3 regions of the Streptomyces sp. NPDC048442 genome follow, and region 1 is predicted to be linked to each of the others. Evidence: riboswitches for the same ligand, from Rfam matches in the RefSeq annotation. Region 1 holds a riboswitch; each other region holds the start of a gene.
What was found. A riboswitch is a leader RNA that binds a small molecule or an ion and turns the genes downstream of it on or off. The one in region 1 is predicted to bind cobalamin.
Positions count from the first base shown of each region.

Region 2: another riboswitch for cobalamin. It lies ahead of cobN (cobaltochelatase subunit CobN); the one in region 1 lies ahead of AB0D18_RS17440 (ribonucleoside-diphosphate reductase subunit alpha).
Region 3: another riboswitch for cobalamin. It lies ahead of AB0D18_RS11070 (cobalamin biosynthesis protein); the one in region 1 lies ahead of AB0D18_RS17440 (ribonucleoside-diphosphate reductase subunit alpha).

Region 1 covers NZ_JBEZKB010000010.1:86,296-89,547, reverse strand. The annotation lists gene AB0D18_RS17440 (ribonucleoside-diphosphate reductase subunit alpha) at 1-1,598, opposite strand, end outside; cobalamin riboswitch at 1,738-1,879, opposite strand; gene AB0D18_RS17435 (GNAT family N-acetyltransferase) at 1,950-2,450, opposite strand; gene AB0D18_RS17430 (YbdD/YjiX family protein) at 2,542-2,745, opposite strand; gene AB0D18_RS17425 (carbon starvation CstA family protein) at 2,742-3,252, opposite strand, start outside.
Region 2 covers NZ_JBEZKB010000011.1:220,070-223,321, reverse strand. The annotation lists gene AB0D18_RS19210 (precorrin-8X methylmutase) at 1-283, opposite strand, end outside; gene AB0D18_RS19205 (hypothetical protein) at 391-1,764, opposite strand; cobalamin riboswitch at 1,842-1,969, shown strand; gene cobN (cobaltochelatase subunit CobN) at 2,046-3,252, shown strand, end outside.
Region 3 covers NZ_JBEZKB010000005.1:346,156-349,407, forward strand. The annotation lists gene AB0D18_RS11065 (cobyric acid synthase) at 1-179, opposite strand, end outside; gene AB0D18_RS11070 (cobalamin biosynthesis protein) at 176-1,168, opposite strand; cobalamin riboswitch at 1,205-1,343, opposite strand; gene AB0D18_RS11075 (hypothetical protein) at 1,487-1,708, opposite strand; gene AB0D18_RS11080 (inorganic phosphate transporter) at 1,722-3,014, opposite strand; gene AB0D18_RS11085 (lysozyme) at 3,171-3,252, opposite strand, start outside.

The sequences.
Region 1 (3,252 bases):
GCCTCGGGGGAGTCGAACGGCAGCTTCAGCTTGAAGAAGACGTCCTGGAGGCCCATGGCGCCCAGGCCGACGGGGCGCCAGCGGGAGTTGGAGTTCCCGGCCTGCTCGGTCGGGTAGAAGTTGATGTCCACGACGCGGTCGAGGAAGGTGACGGCCGTGTGGACGGTCTTGTCCAGCCGGTCCCAGTCGATCTCGCCGCTGTCCAGGACGAAGGCGCCCATGTTGATGGAGCCGAGGTTGCAGACGGCGGTCTCGCCGTCGTTGGTGACTTCGAGGATCTCGGTGCAGAGGTTGGAGGAGTGGACCGTGTGGCCGGGTTCCGCCGTCTGGTTGGCGGTGCGGTTGGAGGCGTCCTTGAAGGTCATCCAGCCGTTGCCGGTCTGCGCGAGGGTGCGCATCATGCGGCCGTACAGCTCACGCGCCGACATGGACTTCTTGGCGAGACCCTCGGCCTCGGCCTTGCGGTACGCGGCGTCGAACTCGTCGCCCCACAGGTCCACCAGCTCGGGGACGTCGGCGGGGGAGAACAGGGACCACTGGCCGTCCTGGTCCACGCGGCGCATGAACTCGTCCGGGATCCAGTGGGCGAGGTTCAGGTTGTGCGTACGGCGGGCGTCCTCACCGGTGTTGTCGCGGAGCTCCAGGAACTCCTCGATGTCCGCGTGCCAGGTCTCCAGGTAGACGGCGGCGGCACCCTTGCGCCTGCCGCCCTGGTTCACGGCCGCGACCGAGGCGTCCAGGGTCTTCAGGAACGGCACGATGCCGTTGGAGTGCCCGTTGGTGCCGCGGATCAGGGAGCCGCGGGCGCGGATGCGCGAGTACGAGAGGCCGATGCCGCCCGCGTGCTTGGAGAGGCGTGCGACCTGGTGGTAGCGGTCGTAGATCGAGTCCAGCTCGTCCATCGGGGAGTCGAGGAGGTAGCAGGACGACATCTGGGGGTGGCGGGTGCCGGAGTTGAAGAGCGTCGGCGAGGACGGCAGGTAGTCCAGGCGGCTCATCAGCCGGTAGAGGGAGGCGACTTCGGCGAGAGCCCGGTCGGAGTCGTTCTCGGCGAGGCCGGAGGCCACCCGCAGCATGAAGTGCTGCGGGGTCTCGACGACCTGGCGGGTGAGGGGGTGGCGCAGGAGGTAGCGGCTGTAGACCGTGCGCAGGCCGAAGTACTCGAAGCGGTCGTCGCCTGCCAGGTCGATCAGCGCGTCCAGCGCCGCCGCGTGCTTGGTGACGAAGTCGGCCGTACGGTCCGCGATGAGCCCTTCGCGGTGACCGACGGCGACGGACTCGGAGAAGCAGTTGACGCCCTGGGTGGCCGCCTCGTCCCGGATCGTACGGGCGAGCAGGCGGGCCGCGAGGCGCGAGTACGCCGGGTCCTCGGAGATGAGACCCGCGGCGCCCTCGGTGGCGAGCTCCCGCAGCTCGGCGGCGTCCGAACGGGCGTTGCGCCCACGCAGGGCGGCGGCGGCGACCCGGCCGGGGTCGGTGTCGGGAAGGTCGGCGGTCAGGTCGGTCAGGGTGCGCAGGAGCGCGGTCCCGGGCGCGTCCTGGTTTCCTTCGTTGCCCTGTACTGCCTGGGTGGCCGGATCGACTGGCGCGATGGTCACGTGGGGGCTCTCCCTCGCTCGGCGCGGGGCCTGCGGAGGAGGGGGCGCGCGGGCACACGGCACCCGGGAAAAGGGCACGCGTCGCCTGGCGTCCACCGGCCCAATCGCGAGGCCCGGACGTATCGGTATCCGGTTCGGTCGAGCCGGATGCGCTGTCGGCAGGTCCTCGGACTTGGCGGTACGCAAAAGCGCACATGACACACCGTTGCGGGACAGTTCCGGATTCTCACCGGATTCCCCTGCGACGACAGCGAGCACGAGCATACATGTGGTGGGTCCTCGTTGAAGAACCCACCACATCTAGTGTCGCGCGCCGTAACACTTCTCCAGTGGAAGTGGCGCAGAAGGGCGCTAGAGCTCCAGTTTGTACGTCAACAGGGATAGTCCGGGCATCGGTTCCCAGTCCCGTTCCGGGGTTCGTACGAAGCCCAGCCGCTCGTAGATCCGGTGTGCGCCGCGCATCGTCGGCTGGGTCGACATCACCACGCGTACGACCCCCTCCTCGGCCTTCGCGCGGGCCGTACAGGCGCGTACGAGGCTTTCGCCCGCCCCGCGGCCACGGGCCCGGTGCGCGACCGCGAGCATGCGGAATTCGGCCTCGCCGGGCACGGCGATGTCCTGGAGGGGGCTGCCCTGGGGAGCGTAGGTGACCGTCCCGAGGAGAGTGCCGTCGGTGTCGACGGCGACCAGCAGCTCGCCCTGGGCGGCCCGGGGTGCGGCGTCGCGCAGTACGGACGCGTACGGGTTCTCCTCGCCGCCCTCCAGGAGGCCGTCGTCCAGGTAGGCGCGGGCGGTGATCTCGCCGGCTTCGGCGTATTCGTGGGGCTCGGCGGCCCTGATCGAGAGGTCCATGGGCGCAGTGTGCAACGCGGACGGCCCGGCGCCCCACCCCATATCGAGGGGCGGGACGCCGGGCCGTACGGCAGTGCCGGGCGGGCGCTGCTCAGCAGCAGCGGAAGCCTTCGCGCGGGTTGCCCTCGCGGGCGTCGGTCCGGGCGCGCTCGAAGGCGCGGCGGGTCATCACGGCGGCGTCAGGATCGTGCGACCTGGTATGCACGACATACCGGTCGTACGCCGCCTCACCGGTGAACTCCCGTACGTACCAACGCAGTCGGGACATTTGGTGCCGGAGTGCCGCGGTGCTCATGCTTTGCTCTCCTCCTTGGCCGAGCCACCGGCCGAGCCACCGGCCGAGCCACCGGCCGGGCCACCGGTCGAGCCACCGGTCGAGCCGCCGGCCGGTCTGCCCTCCGGGCCGACGCCCGCCGCGACCAGCTCCGCCTTCTCCTCCTTGGTGGCGAAGAGCGAGGCGGGGGCGACGATCTTCGACTCCACGTAGGGGGTCTCGCTGGTCGTGACGGCCGCCGGGTGGCGGATCGCCTTGAGGCAGGCGCGGCAGGCCTCGAAGAGGACGACCACGATCAGCACGGCGAAGAGGATCGAAAGGACGCCGTCGACCGTGGAGTTGGTGACGATGGTCTCCATCTGGTCGCGGGTCTTGGCGAGTTTGAACTTCTCAAGACCGTCGTCCAGCGCGCCCTGGTAGACGTCGCGCTGGGCGAAGAAGCCCACCTTCGGGTCGGCGGAGAAGATCTTCTGCCAGCTCGCGGTGAGCGTCACCGCCACGTCCCAGAGGAGCGGAACGGCCGTCACC
Region 2 (3,252 bases), on a different contig from region 1:
GCACGTCGTTGTCCGCGGGCAGCCGCTTGCGGGTGACGCCGCTGGCGACCATCTGCACGTCGCACAGGATGGGCGCACCGGCCCGCAGCGCGGCCCTGGCGTCGGCCACCACGTTCGGGCTGAACACGAGGTCCTGCACGAGGTCGACCATGCCGCAGGCGTGGATCATACGGACCGCGACCTGGCTGACGTCGGCGGGCAGGCCCGCCAGGTCCGCCTCGGCGCGGATCGTGGCGAAGGACTGGCGGTAGATCGCCGGTCCGTCCTTCTCGTACTGATGCACTGTGCTGTCGCTCTCTTCTGCGGATGCGGATGCGGATGCGGATGCGGTTACGGATTGCGGATACGGACGTGATGGATCGGAAGGGTGGTGCAGGCGGTGCAGCGGTGTCAGTCCCGCGTCCCGCGAGCGGCCGCCACCGTGGCGGACAACGCGTGCGAACCTCCGGGAACGAGGACCGGCTCGTCGCGGATACTGCCCCTTACGACGGCGACCTCGTGGCCCTCGGCTGTGGCGACCACGTCGACCCGGTCACCGTGCGGATGCCCGCACCGGCGCGCACACCCGGACCAGTAGACAGGAAGCGCCCCGACAGGTCCCACAGCGGCCCCCGCCAGGGCCCGTACGTCGGAGAGGGACTTCGCACAGCCGGGCCGGCCGATGCAGGCGCCGACACCGGTCCAGGGCGAGTCCGCCCCGATGACCAGACCGGCTTCGCCCAGCGCGTGCAGCGCACCGGCGGCCCGTTCCGGGGCGACCCCGGGCACGACGACGCCGCGCCACGGGGTCAGCCGCAGCGTCCCGTCACCGTGCTGCCCGGCGGTGTCCGCCAGCAGCCGCCACTGTGCCGCGGTGATACGCCCGAGGGGCACGCCCACGGACAGGGCCGCGGTGGCACGCCCCGCCCCGGTCACGATGCCGGGCCCGGGAGCCGCCGCCGCACGGGGCCGTGGGGGGCTCGGAGCGAGCTCCGCGCCGACACCGGCCGACCGCAGCGCCCGTACCACCTCCATGAGGAGCGCGTCGGCGCCGTCGGGCAGATCGGCCACCCGCCAGGTGCCCGCGTCCGGCGCACTGTCGAGGAACGTTTCGGCGGCGACCAGCGCGGCCCGCGCCGCCTGTCCGTACGGGACGAGCACCGCCTCCCGCGCCGTACCCATGCGCAGCAGCGCCCGGTCGCCGTCGTGAGCCGGGAGTTCCCCGTCGCCGCCTTGCGCCGGCAGCCTGTCGCCGCCCCGCGCCAGCAGCGTCACGTCGCCGCCCAGTGCGTCCACGTCGCCGCGGCCGTCGTCGAGAGCGAACAGGAACCGCCCCGACAGCGCCGCCGCCCGGTCGCTCCCGCACAGCAGCCCGTCGAGCTCCGACAGCCACGGACCGACGTCGGCCCGCCCCAAGTTGTCGAGTCCCGACAGGGGAGAGGCCACGATGTTCCGTACCCGCTCGTGCCGTTCGGAGGGCAGCAGCCCCGATCCGCCCAGCACCCGGGCCAGTTCGCCGCCGCAGTCCGCCGTCAGGGCGCGCAGCTGCACATTGCCGCGGGAAGTGAGGTGAATGTCACCATCGCCCCACCGCCCGGCCAACTCACCGAGCGCATCGGCCTGTCCCGCGGCCAGCACGCCACCGGGCACGCGCACCCGCGCCAGCGCCCCGTCGTCCGCGCGGTGCAGCCGCAGGGACCCCGGGCACGCGTCACCACGGGTCCTGGCAGAGCTCTCTCCCGCGGGCAGCGGCGAAATGGCAGGTGGGGACATGGCGGCGAGCATACCGACCCGCACCCGGCCGCCGTTCGACAACCGGGTGCCGCCGCCTTGACCCGGGGCCCTAATATGCCTGGTGGCGGGCCTTCGGGCCCGTTGTCGCCACCGAAGGCGACAGAGGAGGAAGCCCGGTGCGATTCCGGCGCGGTCCCGCCACTGTGAGTCCGGCCCACCGGCCGGACGAGTCAGGAACTCCTTTCCCCAAGCTCCCGGCTCCGGCCGGGCGGGGGAATCCATCGACGATCACCGCCCGGGGCGTGGACACCCCGAGGAAGGCCCGACGCCGCATGATCCTGCTCCTGTCGACGTCCGACACCGACCTGCTCAGTGCCCGTTCCTCGGACGGCCCGGTCAGCTACCGCTACGCCAACCCCTCCCGGCTCCCGCTGTCCGACCTCCCCGAGCTCCTCGACGGCACCGACCTCGTCGTCGTGCGCCTCCTCGGCGGTGTCCGCGCCTGGCAGGACGGCCTCGACCAGGTCCTCGCCACCGGCCGCCCCGTCGTCGTCCTCACCGGTGAACAGGCCCCGGACGCCCAGCTGATGGCAGCCTCCACCGTCCCCGTCGGCATCGCCGCCGAGGCCCACGCCTACCTGGCGCACGGCGGCCCCGCCAACCTGGAGCAGCTCGCCCGGTTCCTCTCCGACACCGTCCTGCTCACCGGCCACGGCTTCGAGTCGCCCGCACCCGCACCCTCATGGGGGCCGCTGGAGCGCACGGCCCGCGAGGTCGAGGGACCGACCGTCGCGGTCCTCTACTACCGCGCCCACCACATGAGCGGCAACACCGCCTTCATCGACGCCCTGTGCGGCGAGATCGAGGCCGCCGGAGCCCGGCCGCTGCCGCTGTACGTCGCCTCGCTGCGCACCCCCGAGCCCGAACTCATCGACGCACTGAGGGCCGCCGACGCCATCGTCACCACCGTCCTCGCCGCGGGCGGCACCCGCCCCGCCGAGGCATCGGCCGGCGGCGACGACGAGTCCTGGGACGCGGGCGCCCTCACCGGCCTCGACATCCCCATCCTCCAGGCGCTCTGCCTGACCAGTTCGCGCAGCGACTGGGAGGACAACGACGAGGGCGTCTCGCCGCTCGACGCGGCCAGCCAGATCGCCGTCCCCGAGTTCGACGGCCGCCTGATCACCGTCCCGTTCTCCTTCAAGGAGATCGACGAGGACGGCCTGCCCGCGTACGTCGCCGACACCGAGCGCGCCGCCCGCGTCGCCGGAATCGCCGTACGCCACGCACGACTTCGGCACATCCCCAACGCCGACAAGCGCATCGCCCTCGTCCTCTCCGCGTACCCGACGAAGCACTCCCGGATCGGCAACGCGGTCGGCCTCGACACCCCCGCCAGCGCCATCGCCCTGCTCCGCCGCCTCAAGGAGGAGGGCTACGACTTCGGTACCAAGGAGATCCCCGGCCTCGTCTCCGGCGACGGCGACGAACTGATCTACGCGCTCATCGAGGCCGGCGGCCACGACCAGGAATGGCTCA
Region 3 (3,252 bases), on a different contig from region 1:
TGGGCGCGCCCGATCTCCGCACCCTCGCGCGTCACGAACGAGTTCAGCGACATGTTCTGCGCCTTGAACGGGGCGACCTTCACCCCCTGCCGCACCAGCCACCGGCAGATCCCCGCCGTGACCACGCTCTTTCCCGCGTCCGACGTGGTCCCCGCGACCAACAGCCCGCCGCCACTCATGAGTTACGTCCCTTCACGTACGAGGCCGCCAGCCGCCCCGCCGCACACACGGCCAGGGCCAGCAGATTCACCCGGCGCGACAAACGCACCGCACGCTCGATGTCCGGTACGGCGACGGGCCGCCCGGTCTCCCCGTTCAGCACGGCCCGGTGCTCCACGCGTCCCGCGTACGACAGCGTCCCGCCGAGCGTGACGCCCAGGGCGCCGGCGAACGAGGACTCCACCGGCCCCGCGTTGGGGCTCGGGTGCTTCGCGGCGTCCGCGCGCCAGGCCCGTACCGCACCCCGGGGATCGTCCCCGGCGAGCACGGCCAGCGCGGCCGTCAGCCGGGCGCCGGGCCAGCCCGCCACGTCGTCGAGGCGGGCCGAGGCCCACCCGTAGCGCCGGTGGCGAGCCGACTTGTGGCCGACCATCGCGTCCAGGGTGTTCACCGCCCGGAAGGCCACCAGACCGGGCACGCCGCCGACCGCGCCCCACACCAGTGCGCCCACGACCGCGTCCGAGGTGTTCTCGGCGACCGACTCCACGACCGCGCGTGCCATCTGCTGCCCGTCCAGGGCCTGCGGGTCCCGCCCGCACAGGTGCGGCAGCCGCTCGCGGGCGACGTCGAGGTCACCGGAGGCGAGGGCTCCGCCGATGGCACGGGCCTCGCGCCCCAGCGACGTACCGCCGACAACAGACCAGGTGGCGGCGGCGGTCAGGGCGACCGAAGCGACGGGGGAGCGGCGTACGGCGCGCGCGGCGACGGCCGCCGCCCCGGCGGCCCCGCCGACGCAGACCAGGGTGTGCAGTGCGCCCCAGCCGCGGTGGTCGCGCCACAGGATCCGCTCCACCGCGCCCGCTCCCCGTCCGAAAGCGGCGACGGGGTGGCCCCGCCGGGGGTCGCCGAGCAGGAGGTCGCCGAGGAGTCCGGCGGCGGCGCCGTACGCGAAGACGCGGGCGGGACTCGGGCAGGGGGTGGCTGAACTGCGGGTTCCGCAGCCGGGCATGGTGATGTGTCCTTAACTCAGGGTCCGCGCCCTGGTTCGACGTGACGAGCGGCTGGGAGTTCCTGGCTTCCGTACGACCGGGTGGGTCGGTACGTGACAGTGGCGGGACCGCGCCGGATTCGCACCGGCTTCCTCTCCATGCCGCCGTATTGGCTCCGGCAGTCCACCACGCCCCGAGAACACCCGTCAACCTGGGCTTGACCTGCGCCGCTCCGCGGAACTCGGGGGCGTACGCAGAACCGCCCCGCGCGCGAGGCACGGGGCGGTGAGGTGAAGCGTGGTGCGGGCGACGACGGGTGGTGCCGACGACGCGCGGGTTCAGGCGACGATCAGGAAGATCCCGTACGCCACGGCCGCCGCGCACAGCGCGAAGCAGGCGTACGCGCCGGTGCGCGCCATGGCCACGGAGCCGCCCGAAGCGGCGGCGCTCGCCTGCTTGGAGAGGCCCACGATGCCGAGGGTGAACAGGCCCACCAGACCCACGGTGGCCACGAGACTGACACCGAAGACGGTGCCGAGAGCTGCCCAGTCGATGTTCATGTCGGGTGCGTCCTTAGACCGAAGCGGCCGGGCGGGCCGCCTCGGCGGGGGAGTGGAGGGTGGCCTTTATGTCGCCGGTGGCGGAGTGCGTGACCTCGTGCGGGAACACACCGGCCGGGGGAGGGGAGACCGCCGCCATGGCGGTCGTGACGACGCCCGCGGGCTCGGCCGCGGGCGCTGCCGGGGCCGTCGCCGGGGCGTCCAGGTCGTCGGCGGTGACGTTGGTGTGGTCGACCGGCTTGCGGCGCGACAGGACGTAGATCAGGCCCGAGCCCGCGACCAGCAGGACCGCCACGGCGGTGACGCCCCAGGCGCCCTGACCCGTCAGGTACTCCGCGGCGGCGGCGACCAGACCGGCCGCCGGCAGCGTCAGACCCCAGGCGACGAACATCCGGGTCGCGGTCGACCAGCGGACCACGCCGCCCTTGCGGCCGAGGCCCGCGCCCATCACGGAGCCGGAGCAGACCTGGGTGGTGGAGAGGGAGAAGCCGAGGTGCGAGGAGGCCAGGATGACCGTCGCGGCGCCGGTCTGGGCGGCGAAGCCCTGCGGCGGACGGAGGTCGGTGAGCCCCTTGCCCATGGTGCGGATGATGCGCCAGCCGCCGAGGTAGGTACCGGCGGCGATGGCGACACCGGCCGAGACGATGACCCACAGGGGCGGGTTGGAGCCGGGCGCCAGCACGTTGCCGGTGACCAGGGCCAGGGTGATGACACCCATGGTCTTCTGTGCGTCGTTGGTGCCGTGCGCGAGCGAGACGAGACCGGCGGAGGCGATCTGGCCCGCCCGGTAGCCCTTGGCGGTGGCCTTCTCGTCGGTCTTGCTCGCCAGCTTGAAGGTGAGCCGCGTCGCCAGGTAGGCGGCGATGCCGGCCACGATCGGCGCGGCGATGGCGGGCAGCAGCACCTTGGTGATGACGACGCTGCCGTTGACGCCGGAGGTGCCCACCGACATCAGGGTGGCGCCGATGAGGCCGCCGAAGAGTGCGTGGGAGGAACTGGACGGCAGGCCGATCAGCCAGGTCAACAGGTTCCAGAGGATCGCGCCGACGAGCGCCGCGAAGATCACTTCTGTCGTGATGCCGCTCTCGTTGATGAGCCCGCCGGAGATCGTTTTCGCGACCTCGACGGAGAGGAAAGCACCAACGAGGTTCAGCACGGCGGACATGGCCACCGCCGTCTTGGGTTTGAGAGCGCCGGTCGAGATGGTGGTGGCCATCGCGTTGGCAGTGTCGTGGAAACCGTTCGTGAAGTCGAACACGAGAGCGGTGACGATCACGATTCCGAGAAGGAGCGTGATGTGTTCCATTTACCCAGGCAATCGTTTGAGGTCAGTGGCTGTTGGAACGTAAGCAACCCGAGTGAACGGAAGGTGAACTGGGCAGGGCGTCCCGGTGACCCGAAACGCCGCGCCGCCGTTCCGCTTTCACCGGAACGGCGGCGCGGGCGGGTCCTCGCACGGGAGTCAACGACGAGTGAACGCACTCAACCGGCCGAGCGACCCGTTGAAGAGATTCTGGTCACCCGGAAGTGCGCCCCGGGCGTTG